DNA from 2 places in the Paenibacillus sp. BAC0078 genome. Region 1 is predicted to be linked to the other one. Evidence: predicted binding sites of a transcription regulator. Region 1 holds the regulator's gene; the other holds the start of a gene.
What was found. The regulator CtsR, encoded in region 1, represses protease genes until heat stress. The targets are predictions, from matches to a motif close to ATGGTCAATAAAGGTCAAACA.
Positions count from the first base shown of each region.

Region 2: a site for CtsR is predicted at 2,440-2,460, ahead of clpP (ATP-dependent Clp endopeptidase proteolytic subunit ClpP). Genes of this name have one in related genera too.

Region 1 is NZ_JBTLRW010000024.1:70,559-77,826, reverse strand. Features, by position in the region: gene ACX1DY_RS28085 (GNAT family N-acetyltransferase) at 176-1,348, shown strand; gene ACX1DY_RS28080 (CtsR family transcriptional regulator) at 1,576-2,037, shown strand; gene ACX1DY_RS28075 (UvrB/UvrC motif-containing protein) at 2,066-2,590, shown strand; gene ACX1DY_RS28070 (protein arginine kinase) at 2,619-3,683, shown strand; gene clpC (ATP-dependent protease ATP-binding subunit ClpC) at 3,721-6,189, shown strand; gene radA (DNA repair protein RadA) at 6,444-7,268, shown strand, end outside.
Region 2 is NZ_JBTLRW010000020.1:36,944-44,211, forward strand. Features, by position in the region: gene ACX1DY_RS26115 (PdaC/SigV domain-containing protein) at 1-923, shown strand, start outside; gene ACX1DY_RS26120 (GDSL-type esterase/lipase family protein) at 1,028-1,666, shown strand; gene clpP (ATP-dependent Clp endopeptidase proteolytic subunit ClpP) at 1,757-2,353, opposite strand; tRNA gene ACX1DY_RS26130 (tRNA-Arg) at 2,514-2,588, opposite strand; gene ACX1DY_RS26135 (sugar-binding transcriptional regulator) at 2,858-3,910, shown strand; gene gap (type I glyceraldehyde-3-phosphate dehydrogenase) at 4,027-5,037, shown strand; gene ACX1DY_RS26145 (phosphoglycerate kinase) at 5,150-6,331, shown strand; gene tpiA (triose-phosphate isomerase) at 6,365-7,120, shown strand; gene gpmI (2,3-bisphosphoglycerate-independent phosphoglycerate mutase) at 7,122-7,268, shown strand, end outside.

The DNA of each region.
Region 1 (7,268 bases):
AAATCGTGGATAACTATTTTTTACGTAAAATAATCATTCTTATATTTGGAGGTAGTACACAGAAGCTGTGGATAACTTTGAGCGCATCTTATTTTTCAATTGATTAGCGTACGAGCCTTGGGCTTGATATACTCACATTATGCACTACTATTAACGTAGATGAGGTGAGCGAAAATTGGAGATCAGACAATTACGGTCCGAGGAATTTGAAGCCAGCTTAAGCCTGTCGGAGTATGCCTTTCAATACAAGGTTAGCGGTGAAGCCAGGGCTGAGGCCCGGATGAAGTTTAAGCCAGAGAGAGTATGGGGGATTTTCGAAGACGGAGCTTTAGGCGCTCAGCTGACGCTGCTCCCGCTTCAGGTGTACATACAAGGAAGAGCTGTACCTATGGGGGGCATCGCCGGTGTGGCAACATGGCCAGAGAACCGCAGACAGGGGCTGGTCGCCAAGCTTTTGAGACATACGCTGCAAACGATGAATGAAGCAGGACAGACGTTGTCTTTTTTACATCCCTTTCTGATTCCCTTTTACCGGAAATTCGGTTGGGAGGTTTACTGTGAGTATAAGAAGTATTCTATTCCCGTAGCCATGTTTCCGCGGAAGACGGAGATTCAGGGGAGCATAAAGCGTGATGTGGCGGAGCTTGAAATCCTGGAGCAACTGTATAGCCGTTTTGCCGCCGAATATAATGGAACCTTGCAGCGTGATAGGGACTGGTGGAAACGGAGTGTACTGGATGAAGACACGCACCACTGCGTCTTTTATTCGGAGCTGGGGGAACCGGAAGGATATGTCCTCTATAAAATAGAGAAAAAAGAGCTGGTCATCGATGAATTCATATACTTAAATGAAAAAGCACGCCAAGGCTTGTGGACATTTCTTGCCAATCATGATTCGATGGTAACAGGAGCTTCGCTGAAGCTGGTGCCGTCCGATGATATTCTGCCCTATTTGCTGCCGAACCCGCGGATTCAACAAGAGAATTATCCTTATTTTATGGCACGGATTGTGAATGCCGAGGCGTTTGTGAGCAATTTTACCTTTAGTGGCCAAAATAGCATTCAACAGCGTACGTTGTATATCGAAGACGAGCATGCCCCGTGGAATGATGGATTGTGGCAATGGAGTGTAACAGAACAAGGTGAAGCAACGTTAAGCCGTGTAGCAGGAGGTAAGGATACGGCTGATCTAAGCTGTACTATCGGTACACTTACGGTGCTGCTGCTTGGATATAAACGACCATTAGAGCTGGCCCGCTACGGACAATTAACCGGGAATGCTGAGGCAGTGCAGTGGCTGGAGGATATTGTTCCACAATCGAAGACGGCTCTGTTTGATTTTTTCTGATACGAAGCTTAAGGCTCCCTCTCTTCAAAAAAAGAAGCTGGGGAGCTTTTTCCATATATAAATGATGTCCCTAAAAACGTATAGGCGGAATACAATGGGACCAAAAAGTAAAAAATAAAAGTAACCCCTTGGAATTCACTGAGAATGTGTTATAATATGAAAAAAGTCAAAGAAAGTCAAAGTCAACGCAAAAGGTACTACAAGCATTGAACACTGGAGGATGAGTGATGCGTAATATCTCTGATATTATCGAACAATATCTGAAGAATATTTTGCATGAAAGTCCCGAAGGTACGGTGGAAATTCAGCGCAATGACCTGGCGGACCAGTTCTCATGCGTACCGTCTCAGATCAATTACGTCATTAGTACACGCTTTACTTTGGAAAAGGGCTATGTTGTGGAGAGCAAACGCGGAGGCGGAGGCTATATTCGGATTCAGCGTTTTGAGCTGCCCCAGAATGTGGCACTGTATGCCCATCTCAACTCTACAATCGGAAAAGATATTGATCAAAATTCCGCCGAAGGGCTGATCTATCAGCTTGAGGAGGCCGGTTTTCTAACCAAGCGTGAAGCGTGCCTCATGCGTTCCGCTGTTTCCCGGGAATGCCTGACGGTTAATCTGCCGTACCGGGATGAGATTCGTGCCAAGCTGATGAAGGCTATGCTTATCTCTTTGTTAGGCAAATAATGCTCAATCTAAGGGAGGGACACCGCTTATGCTGTGCCAGGAATGCGGGGTCAAACCGGCGACGCTCCATTTCACGAAGATTGTGAACGGGGAGAAGACGGAGTTTCATATTTGTGAAAGCTGCGCTCGGGAGAAAGGGGAGCTTATTCCGGGAACAGCAGGTGGCTTCTCCATTCACAGCTTGCTGTCAGGCTTACTGGATCTTGAAGGAGCAGGCAAGGAGAAAACCGCAGCGGCCCAGACTGTACAGGGTCTGCATTGTGAGAATTGCGGGATGACGTATTCCCAGTTCAGCAAGCTTGGGCGTTTTGGCTGCAGCTCTTGTTATAAATATTTTGACAGCACGCTTGATCCGCTATTCAGACGGGTACATGGCAGCACTGCTCATGTAGGCAAGCTTCCGAAACGGGCAGGAGCCCAGATCATGTGCAAGCGGCAGATTGAAGAACTGAAGCAGGAGCTTCAGCAGAGCATCATGCAGGAGGAGTTCGAAACTGCAGCCGAGCTGAGGGATCAGATCCGCAGGCTTGAAAAAGAAATGCCGCAAGAGTAAAGTCTTTGATATATAGGGGGGATACGACATGTCAAATCTCCGGTTTACCGAACAAGCGCTTAGTGACTGGATGCGCTGCGGAGGCAGCCATTCCGAGATAGTGATCAGCAGCCGTATGCGTATCGCCCGTAATCTGGAGCATCTTCCCTTCCCGTTGCTGGCCTCGGCAGAGCAGTCGGAGGAAGTGCTGGAGCAGCTAGCTCCTGTATTTCAGGGGGAAGCTAGTGCAGATTTCGGAACCTTTCAACTGCTGAAGCTGGATGAGCTGGATGAGCTGGATAAAAAAGTGCTGGTGGAAAAGCATCTTATCAGCCCTAACCTGGCCAATGACTCACGGGGCGGCGCGGTTATCCTGAATGAGGACGAGTCGGTCAGCATTATGATCAACGAGGAAGACCATCTGCGCATTCAATGCCTGTTCCCCGGTCTGCAGGTTAGAGAGGCTTGGCTGAGGGCGACAGCGATTGATGATATTTTTGAAGGCTCTGTCAATTATGCCTTTGATGATCGCAGAGGGTATTTGACCAGTTGTCCCACTAATGTAGGCACAGGGCTTCGCGCATCGGTGATGGTGCATTTGCCAGCGCTTGTAATGACTCAGCAGATCAATCGGATTTTATCCGCTGTTAATCAGGTGGGGCTTACGGTTAGAGGAATTTACGGTGAAGGCAGCGAAGCAGTAGGGAACATCTTTCAGATTTCCAACCAAATCACCCTCGGCCAGACTGAAAATGAGATTATTGAGAATCTTCACAGTGTCGTCACCCAGATTATTGAGCATGAGCGTAATGCGCGCGAACGTCTGCTCGCAGAGTCCGCACTGCGGATTACCGATAGAGTTAAACGTTCCTACGGCATTTTGTCTTATGCAGCGGTGATGGAGCTGAAGGAGTCCGCACAGCGGCTCTCCGATGTAAGGCTTGGAGTGGATCTTGGGATTCTGGAAGGGCCTTCGATTTCAGTGCTCAATGAGCTTAACGTTAAGACACAGCCGGGATTTTTGCAAAAAATGTTCGGCGATGAGCTGACTGCAACCGAGAGAGATATGTACCGGGCGAAGCTGCTTCGTGAGACACTGGGATCACAACATTAATTTATAGATATTTATTATTCGTGGAGGTGCAGGAGATATGATGTTTGGAAGATTTACGGAGCGCGCACAAAAAGTGCTTGCGCTGGCGCAGGAAGAAGCCGTTCGTTTGGGACACAATAATATTGGGACAGAACATATTTTACTCGGACTGATTCGTGAAGGAGACGGCATAGCCGCTAAGGCATTGGTTGGTCTCGGTCTGGGTCTTGAGAAAATTCAGGATGAAGTGGAGACGCTGATTGGCCGTGGACAAGAGCAGCCGACAAACATCGCGTATACTCCTCGCGCCAAAAAGGTTATTGAGCTGTCGATGGATGAAGCCCGCAAGCTGGGTCATACGTATGTCGGCACTGAGCATATCCTGCTCGGACTGATCCGTGAAGGTGAAGGCGTAGCTGCCCGTGTACTGAACAATCTGGGAATCAGCTTGAACAAAGCCCGCCAGCAGGTGCTGCAGCTTCTGGGCAGCAGTGAGGCTACTTCCAGCCACAGCGGTGCTCCAGCCAATGTCAGCACTCCAACGCTGGATGGCCTGGCCCGCGATTTGACCGCTTACGCCAAAGACGGCAATCTTGATCCGGTCATTGGCCGCAGCAAGGAAATTGAGCGCGTGATTCAAGTGCTCAGCCGCCGGACTAAAAACAATCCGGTGCTGATTGGTGAACCTGGGGTAGGTAAAACAGCGATTGCCGAAGGCTTGGCTCAAAAGATCATCAACAATGAAATTCCCGAAACCCTGCGCGACAAACGCGTAATGACCCTGGATATGGGCTCTGTGGTTGCCGGTACGAAATATCGCGGTGAGTTCGAAGACCGCCTCAAAAAAATTATGGATGAGATTCGTCAAGCAGGCAACATCGTGCTCTTCATTGATGAGCTGCATACCCTGATTGGTGCAGGCGGAGCAGAAGGCGCGATTGATGCTTCCAACATCCTGAAGCCTGCCCTGGCCCGTGGAGAGCTGCAGTGCATCGGTGCTACCACCCTGGACGAATACCGCAAATATATTGAGAAGGATGCAGCGCTGGAACGCCGCTTCCAGCCGATTACGGTAGACCAGCCTTCTCCGGAAGAAGCTGTACAAATTCTCTACGGTCTTCGTGACCGTTATGAAGCCCACCACCGGGTGAAGATTACGGATGAAGCTATCGTTGAAGCTGTTAAGCTGTCCGACCGCTACATTTCTGACCGGTTCCTGCCGGATAAGGCGATTGACCTGATTGATGAAGCGGGATCCAAGGTAAGGCTCAACTCTTACACGATACCGCCAAATCTGAAGGAACTGGAAATGCGCCTTGATGATATCCGCAAGGAGAAGGATTCCGCTGTACAGAGCCAAGAGTTCGAAAAGGCTGCTGCGCTGCGCGATACGGAGCAGAAAATCCGTGAGGAACTGGATACCACAAAAAATCAATGGAAAGAAAAACAAGGCCGTACCGATTCTCAGGTTACACCGGAGGATATCGCTCAGGTGGTTGCCAGCTGGACGGGAATTCCGGTTAACAAGCTGAAGGAAGAAGAAACCGATCGCCTGCTCAAGATGGAAGATCTGCTCCATGAACGTGTAATTGGACAGGACGAAGCCGTAAAGGCGGTCAGCCGGGCACTTCGCCGGGCGCGTGCAGGTCTTAAAGACCCTAAACGTCCAATGGGCTCGTTCATCTTCCTCGGACCAACCGGGGTTGGTAAAACCGAGCTGGCGCGGGCACTCGCCGAAGCAATGTTCGGTGACGAAAATGCGGTTATCCGTATTGATATGTCCGAGTACATGGAGAAGCATTCCACCTCTCGTCTGGTCGGAGCTCCTCCGGGGTATGTTGGCTACGAAGAAGGCGGCCAATTGACCGAGAAGGTTCGCCGCAAGCCATATTCCGTTGTACTGCTGGATGAAATCGAGAAGGCCCATCCGGAAGTATTCAATATTCTGCTGCAGGTGCTGGAAGACGGCCGTTTGACCGACTCCAAAGGCCGTGTAGTTGACTTCCGCAACACTCTGATCATTCTGACCTCCAACGTTGGGGCACAGGCGATCAAGAAGAATTCGACGCTTGGTTTCACGGCTGTACAGGATGCCGGAGCGGATTACAACAACATGAAGGGCAAAGTGATGGAAGAGCTGAAGAAGAGCTTCCGTCCAGAGTTCCTGAACCGTATTGACGAAATTATCGTCTTCCACTCCCTGGAAGAGAAGCATATCGCCGAAATCGTCACACTGATGTCCGAGGAATTGCGCAAGCGGCTGCGTGAATATGATGTGGACTTTATGCTCACTGATGGGGCTAAAGCCTTCCTCGCCAAAGAAGGCTATGATCCTGCTTTCGGTGCGCGTCCTTTGCGCCGGGCGATTCAAAAGCATATCGAAGACCGTCTCTCTGAGGAACTGCTGAAGGGCAACATCAAGAAGGGTGATTCCCTGAAGATTGATGAAGTCGGCGGTGAGCTTGTGGTAACTACCGTGGAACCGCCGGTTGGCGTTGCTTTGGAAAAAGAGGTTGGAACCGAATAAGACGATTTTGAGCACTAAGCAATTGAAACAAAGCTCCCGTTCCCCCGTATAGAGGGGCGGGAGCTTTGTTTGGTTTAGGGGTTATTTTGGCGATCGGCGCACAGAGGTTTAAACTGGCTCTGTTTCAGGCGGGTTAAGGAGGCAGGCCAAAAGTAGATCTTAAGTGACCTTCCGTTAAGTGTGCAGAAATGGTAAACTTTGAATAAGAGAAAATTACCCACAATTTTAGCAAGTTCGGACGGTAAGGAGAACACATGGCCAAACCAAAAACAAAATTTTTCTGCACCGAGTGCGGCTACGAATCGCCGAAGTGGTTCGGCAAATGTCCGGGCTGCCAGGAATGGAATTCCATGGTGGAAGAGACGGAAAGCGTAGTCAAAACACAAGGAATGAACGCACCGATTTTTCAGAGTAAAGAAAAGCCGCAATCAATCATAAATATAGAAAGTGACAAAGAGCCGCGTATCCTGACAGGCATCGGTGAGCTTAACCGTGTGCTTGGCGGGGGGATCGTGCCAGGATCACTTGTGCTTGTAGGAGGCGATCCCGGCATCGGTAAATCGACGCTGCTGCTGCAGACCTCGCACGCGCTGACAACACAGGGATTGCGTGTACTTTATATTTCAGGAGAAGAATCGGTCCGGCAGACCAAACTTCGCGCTGATCGCCTAGGGGCGTTGTCGGCGGAGCTGTATGTATTGTGCGAGACCAATATGGAGAGCATTGAGGAAGCAATTGAGCAAATCCAGCCCCAGTTTCTTGTCATCGACTCGATCCAGACGGTGTTTATGCCGGAGGTAACCAGTGCTCCCGGGAGCGTGACGCAGGTTCGTGAATGTACGACAAGATTCATGCGAATTGCCAAAATTCGCGGAATCGCCACGGTGCTCGTAGGGCATGTCACCAAGGAAGGCGCGATTGCCGGCCCCCGCATGCTGGAGCATATGGTGGATTGCGTGCTTTATTTTGAAGGGGAGCGGCATCATACGTACCGCCTGCTGCGGGCGGTGAAGAACCGCTTTGGTTCAACCAACGAGATCGGGATTTTCGAGATGGGAGAGATTGGGCTTGCCGAGGTG
Region 2 (7,268 bases), on a different contig from region 1:
AGATCGGCATTGTCCGCGAAGGCAAAGTGTGGGTTCCGGTGACTTTTATGCGCGATGCTCTGGGCATGCCGCTGACTTATGATAAGGCGGAGAAGACCTATACGATTGGCAAAGGAACAACGCAGGTTAAGCTTTCGGTATACGATTATGAAATCTCTATCTCGGTCAATGATTTCTATATCAGCCAGTATGAAGCGAAGAGCATCAATAACCGGATTTTTGTACCGTTTGATCTGATCAGTGATTTCCTGGGATATAAGGGAGACTGGAGTGCGGCCACTGGCCGGCTGAATGTCGTGAGTAAACCTCAGAATGCCATTACCGTCAAGACGGAGAGCATTATCAAGGACCGGAAGGACGCTCCGATCAAGCTGAGTTACCCGCAGTTCAGCGGGCTGGCGAATGCCGAGGCGCAGCAGAAGATCAATAACACGGTCAAACAAATCTTTACCCAGTTCGCAGCAGATGCTGAGAAAGAAATTGCGAATAAATCCTCGGACGACCGGCCGTATGAGTTCGACGGAGGATATGTGATCACCTATAATCAAGACGGCATCCTCAGTCTGATCACGAACCAGTACAGCTATCTTGGCGGCGCTCACGGGTCGACTTACCGCACTGCTCTTACCTTCTCTCTGAAGGACGGCAAACGTCTCCTGATCGGTGATCTGCTGAAGGCGAACCCTAATTATAAAAAAGAACTCAACGCCAAGCTGTCCAAGCTGATTAAGGCAGAAGGCGGCTACCTTGGCGGATTCACCGGACTTAACACCGAGAAGAACTTTTATGTGAAGGATGGAAAACTGGTAGTCTTCTTCCAGCTCTACGAATATACTGCCTACGTTTCCGGGTTCCCAACTTATGAATTTACCTTCAAAGAACTGCTGCCGGATGGAAGCAGCCCGTTTGCGGCGTTGAAATAGGCGCTCTCCGCGAGTGCCCTGTATGGACACCTCTCCGTTGCCTGACCGCTCCGTCATTCATAAGCTAAAGGAGAAACTGAGCTTATATGCGGGGAGGGAGAGTTATGAGCTATCAGTACACAGCAATTGGCGATTCCTTGACTACCGGGTTCGGAGCGCTTCCGGGCAATGGATTCGTGCCAGTCTACCGCAGATTGGCGGAGGGGCGGCTGCGTGTGCCAATCAGTGCGGCGAATTTAGGTATAAATGGTCTGACAACGGAGGGAATGGAGGGGCGGCTGCGGAGTGATTCGATATTCCGTCAGAATGTTCGAAATGCTGATATTATCACGTTATCCATCGGTGGCAATGATTTGATTAAAGCGGCCAAATCGACAGCGCTTCGTCCGGGCGATCTGTCTCACGTGTTGCAGAAGTCCCTTCGCGAATGTAAAAGAAATTTCAGCGATATTATGGGTTTGCTTTGGCAGTTGAAAGCAAGAAGTCCTAATCCCTATATCATTCGGGTCGTTGGATTATACAACCCCTATCCTCAGCTAATGGAGGCTACGGACTGGGTGCGGCAGTTCAACCGCTATGCTGCGGGATACAGCAGCAGTGTATGCGGCTTTGCTTCTATTTATTATGAGTTTGCCGGCAACGAGCGGAGCCTGCTGTCACTAGATCATCTGCATCCTAACGGAAGAGGCTACCGCGTTATCGCCGGGAAGCTGGATGCTCTGGGCTATGGAAGGCTTAGGTAATCAAATCTGTTGCTGTTATGCCAAAAAGAGGAGGCTTCGAACCCGTCAGGGTCTGAAGCCTCCTCTTTTTTATTGTGTGTCTGATCCGGATTACACGCCTGCAGGAAGCGTCTTCTCGATAACTTTATCAACAAGACCGTATTCAGCCGCTTCGGTGGCGCTCATGAAGTAGTCGCGGTCTGTATCCTTCTCGATCTTCTCCAGCGGTTGACCGGTACGGTCAGCCAGAATGCGGTTCAGCTTGTCGCGCATCTTAAGGATGCGGCGGGCACGGATTTCGATGTCCGTCGCCTGACCTTGAGCGCCGCCCAGCGGCTGGTGAATCATAATTTCGCTGTTTGGCAGCGCAAAGCGTTTGCCTTTGGCACCGGCGTTCAGCAGGAACGCTCCCATGGAAGCGGCCATGCCCACACAGATGGTGGAAACATCCGGCTTGATGTATTGCATTGTATCAAATATAGCCATTCCGGCTGTAATAGAACCGCCAGGGCTGTTCACATACAGGTGAATATCCTTTTCCGGGTCTTCGGCAGCCAGGAACAGCATTTGTGCGATGATGGAGTTGGCTACCACGTCATTAACCTCCGTTCCGAGGAAAATGATGCGGTCCTTCAGCAGGCGGGAATAGATGTCATAAGCGCGCTCACCGCGGTTGCTCTGTTCTACTACCATAGGAATATAACTCACGTGGAAAACCTCCTTGAATTGGTTCTTCGAATGTGTTCATTTTTTACTGTTACCGTATTAACCACATGATAAACAAATTCAAACAAAAAGTCAAAGAAAGTCAAACTTAGTTTATAAAAAAAGAGCCAGCAAGCGGCTCTTTGGTTAATTACTATATGGATGGCGCGCCCGCCAAGAATCGAACTTGGATCTCAGGCTTCGGAGGCCTACGTCATATCCATTGGACCACGGGCGCAACAGAAATTATTATAATATATTTATTCTATAAATGCAACGGAAAATCACAGCGCGTCAAAACTTCTTCATCAGGCCCGGGTTGCCAATGACCTTCCATAGGGTGTGAGATGTATAAGATGAAAAGAGGTTGAGAATTATACTCTGCGAAGACTTGCACTCCGCGTGAGTTTTGGGTAGAATATGGGTGGGACTTAAAAAGTTAACCCGGGACGTTTTGAGACCATGAACAAGGGAATAAGAGGAAGACGAAGTTGCAGGAGTGAAGGCATGCGTAATTTATTAGAAATCCAAAAGCAGCTTTTGCCTGATCTCATGGATACCCTTAAGAGACGTTACACGATTCTACATCAGATCATGCTGTCCGATATTATTGGGCGTAGAACACTTGCGGCTTCGCTTGATATGACCGAGCGGGTGCTCCGCGCCGAGACGGATCTTCTGAAATCGCAAGGGCTCATTGAGATCGAGAGCGTAGGTATGCGCATAAGCGATGCCGGACGCAGACTGCTTGACTTGCTGGAGCCGATCGCCAAGAGCCTGTTTGGCCTGGATGATCTGGAAGAGAAAATTCGTACAACGTATGGTCTGAACAAAGTGATTGTTGTACCTGGCGATTGCGAAACGTCACCGTTCACGAAGCGTGAGCTGGGGCGCGCAGGAGCCAAGGCATTGCTCGGTGTGCTGCGTTCCGATGATACCATTGCCGTCACCGGCGGTTCAACGCTGGCCGAGATGGCGGATCAGCTGCCACCCCCATTATCCCTTTCCTATAAGAACGCTTGGTTTGTGCCGGCGCGCGGAGGCTTGGGAGAGAGCATGGAGATTCAGGCTAACACCATCGCCTCAACGATGGCCAAGCGGATTGGCGCCAATTACCGCCTGCTGCATGTGCCCGATCTGCTTAGTGAAGATGCATATCAGTCACTGGCGCTTGACGCAAATATTGGAGAGATCGTGCAAATCATCCGCAGATCGCGTATTATTGTGCATGGGATTGGCGATGCCATTGAAATGACCCGCCGCCGCAAGCTGGATGAGGCTACCGTCTCGGAGATCCAGGGCGAAGGAGCGGTTGCCGAATCGTTCGGCTATTATTTCAATGAAGCGGGCCAGGTTGTCCACACCATGCTGACGATGGGATTACGTCTGGAGGATATCATCCGTACAGAAGTTGTAGTAGGTATTGCCGGCGGCAAACGCAAGGCTAAGGCAATACATGCGATGCTGCGGTTCGGGCAAGAGGATATTCTCGTTACAGATGAGGCTGCTGCTATCGAAATCGGCAAAGAAATCGACAAACAAATGCAGCCGGTGGGGTAATTCCCGAAATATGGGAGGCATGCGAAGTTATTTTGCATTATACTTAACATTGTTGTCTTGACAAGCTTAACGGCCTGTCTTGAATAAATAAAATGAAATCTAGGAGGAACTATTCAATGAGTGTAAAAGTTGGTATTAACGGTTTTGGACGTATTGGACGCCTTGCATTCCGCCGTATTCAAAATGTAGAAGGTATCGAAGTGGTAGCAATCAACGACTTGACTGACGCTAAGATGCTTGCTCATTTGCTTAAATATGATACAACTCAAGGTAAATTCCAAGGAGACGTAGAAGTACATGACGGCTTCTTCAAAGTGAACGGCAAAGACGTTAAGGTTCTGGCTAACCGCAACCCTGAAGAACTTCCTTGGGGCGAGCTCGGCGTTGACATCGTTCTGGAATGCACAGGCTTCTTCACAACTAAAGAAGCTGCTGAGAAGCACCTTAAAGGCGGAGCTAAAAAAGTAGTAATCTCCGCTCCAGCTACAGGCGACATGAAGACTGTTGTATACAACGTTAACCATGACATCCTGGATGGTACTGAAACAGTAATCTCCGGCGCATCTTGCACAACTAACTGCCTGGCTCCAATGGCAAAAGTTCTGAACGACAAGTTCGGAGTTGTTGAAGGCCTGATGACTACTATCCACGCTTACACTGGCGACCAGAACACACTTGATGCTCCACACGCTAAAGGCGACTTCAGACGCGCCCGCGCTGCTGCTGAGAACATCGTTCCTAACACTACCGGTGCTGCTAAGGCTATCGGTCTGGTAATTCCAGAACTGAAAGGCAAACTTGACGGCGCAGCACAACGTGTGCCTGTAGCTACTGGTTCCCTGACTGAGCTGGTTACTGTTCTTGAAAAGAAAGTTACTGTTGAAGAACTGAACGCAGCTATGAAAGCAGCTTCCGACCCAGAAACTTACGGCTACACTGAAGATGAACTCGTATCTTCCGACATCAAGGGTATGACTTTCGGTTCCCTGTTCGATGCTACTCAGACTAAAGTTATGACTGTTGGCGACAAACAACTGGTTAAAACAGTTGCTTGGTACGACAACGAAATGTCCTACACTGCACAGCTCGTTCGTACTTTGGAACACTTCGCTAAGCTTGCTAAGTAAGACCCGATTAATATAAGCAGCATCTATAGAGCGGAAACAGAAGTTCCTTGTTTCCGCTCTTTCTAAATGGATTCGTGATGGAACCAATTTTGGGTGTGGAGGAAAAATAATCATGAACAAAAAAAGTGTCCGTGATGTAGAAGTAACAGGCAAACGCGTATTTGTACGCGTAGATTTCAATGTGCCAGTGGAAGACGGCAAGATCACTGATGATACCCGTATCCGCGAAACCCTTCCAACGATTAAATACCTGATTGAGAACGGTGCAAAGGTCATTCTGGCCAGCCACATGGGCCGTCCTAAAGGTCAATTCGTTGATTCCATGCGTCTTACCGTTGCTGCTGTCCGTCTGTCCGAGCTGCTCGGCAAACCGGTAGCCAAGGCTGATGAAGCTGTCGGCGATGCAGTCAAAGCGAAAATTGCTGAACTGAACAATGGTGATGTGCTTGTGCTTGAGAATGTCCGTTTCTATCCGGGCGAAGAAAAGAACGATCCTGAACTGGCTAAGCAGTTCGCAGAACTGGCTGACCTGTTCGTCAACGATGCATTCGGCGCGGCTCACCGTGCACATGCTTCGACAGAAGGTATCGCTCATTTCCTGCCTGCGGTATCTGGTCTTCTGATGGAGAAAGAATTGTCTGTACTGGGCAAAGCTCTCTCGAACCCAGAGCGTCCTTTCACTGCCATCATCGGCGGTTCCAAAGTTAAAGATAAAATTGACGTTATCGACAACCTGCTGACTCTGGCTGACAACGTTCTGATCGGCGGCGGCCTTTCCTACACGTTCACCAAAGCTCAAGGCTTCGAAATCGGAAATTCCCTGGTAGACAACGACAAGATTGATGCAGCTCTCGGATTCATGGAGAAAGCCAAAGCACTGGGCAAAAACTTCGTGCTGCCAGTTGACGTAGTTGTAGCCGACAAATTCGGTGCAGATGCCAACACCCGAGTTGTGGATGTTACTGAGATCCCGGCTGGCTGGGAAGGTCTGGACATCGGTCCAAAGACACGTGAAATTTATGCCGACATCATCAAGAACTCCAAGCTGGTTGTCTGGAACGGGCCTATGGGCGTGTTCGAAATCGACATCTTCGCTGAAGGTACAAAGGCTGTAGCACAGGCTTGTGCAACAACTGAAGGCTACACTGTAATCGGCGGCGGTGATTCCGCGGCTGCAGCAGAAAAATTCCACCTGGCTGACCAAATGGACCACATCTCCACTGGCGGCGGCGCATCACTCGAGTTCATGGAAGGCAAGGCGCTTCCTGGCGTAGAAGCACTGAACGACAAGTAAGACGTAGAAGGTAGAAGGAGGCAATTCATTACTATGAGCAGAACACCTATTATCGCCGGTAACTGGAAGATGTTCAAAACCGTTCCGGAAGCTGAAAGCTTCATCGCTGAAGTTAAAGGCAAAGCAGAGGTGGAAGGCGTAGAAACTGTTATCTGCGCTCCATTCACGAACCTGCCTGCCCTGGTTGCAGCGGTTAAAGGCACCAGCATCAAGATCGGTGCACAGAACCTGCACTTTGAAGATAACGGTGCTTTCACAGGTGAAATCAGCGGCGTAATGCTGAAGGATCTTGGCGTAGACTATGTTATCATCGGACACTCCGAGCGCCGTGCTTATTTTGGCGAAACGGACGAAATCGTGAACAAAAAGATGCATGCGGCATTCCGTCACGGCATCACTCCAATTGTCTGCGTTGGCGAAAAGCTCGAAGAGCGTGAAGCTGACCAGACAAAAGCTGTGTGCAAGGTTCAAACTGAAGGCGCATTTGCCGGCCTTAGCGCTGAGCAGGCAGCAAGTGTAGTCATTGCTTATGAACCTATCTGGGCTATCGGTACAGGCAAATCCTCCACTTCCCAGGATGCCAACGAAGTCATCGCCTACATCCGTACTCTTGTAAAAGATCTGTACGATGGAGCGACTGCTGAAGCTGTACGTATCCAATACGGCGGCAGTGTGAAGCCTGAGAATGTAACGGAGTACATGAGTCAAAGCGACATCGACGGCGCTCTTGTCGGCGGTGCCAGCCTGCAGCCTGCTTCCTTCGTTTCATTGGTTGAGGGGGCGAAGTAAGATGTCAGCTCCAAAACCTGTAGCACTAATCATCATGGACGGTTTCGGCCTGCGCAATACGACTGAAGGCAACGCTGTTGCCCAAGCCAACAAGCCGAACTATGACCGCTACCTGAAACAGTATCCGAACACTACGCTTACCGCTTGC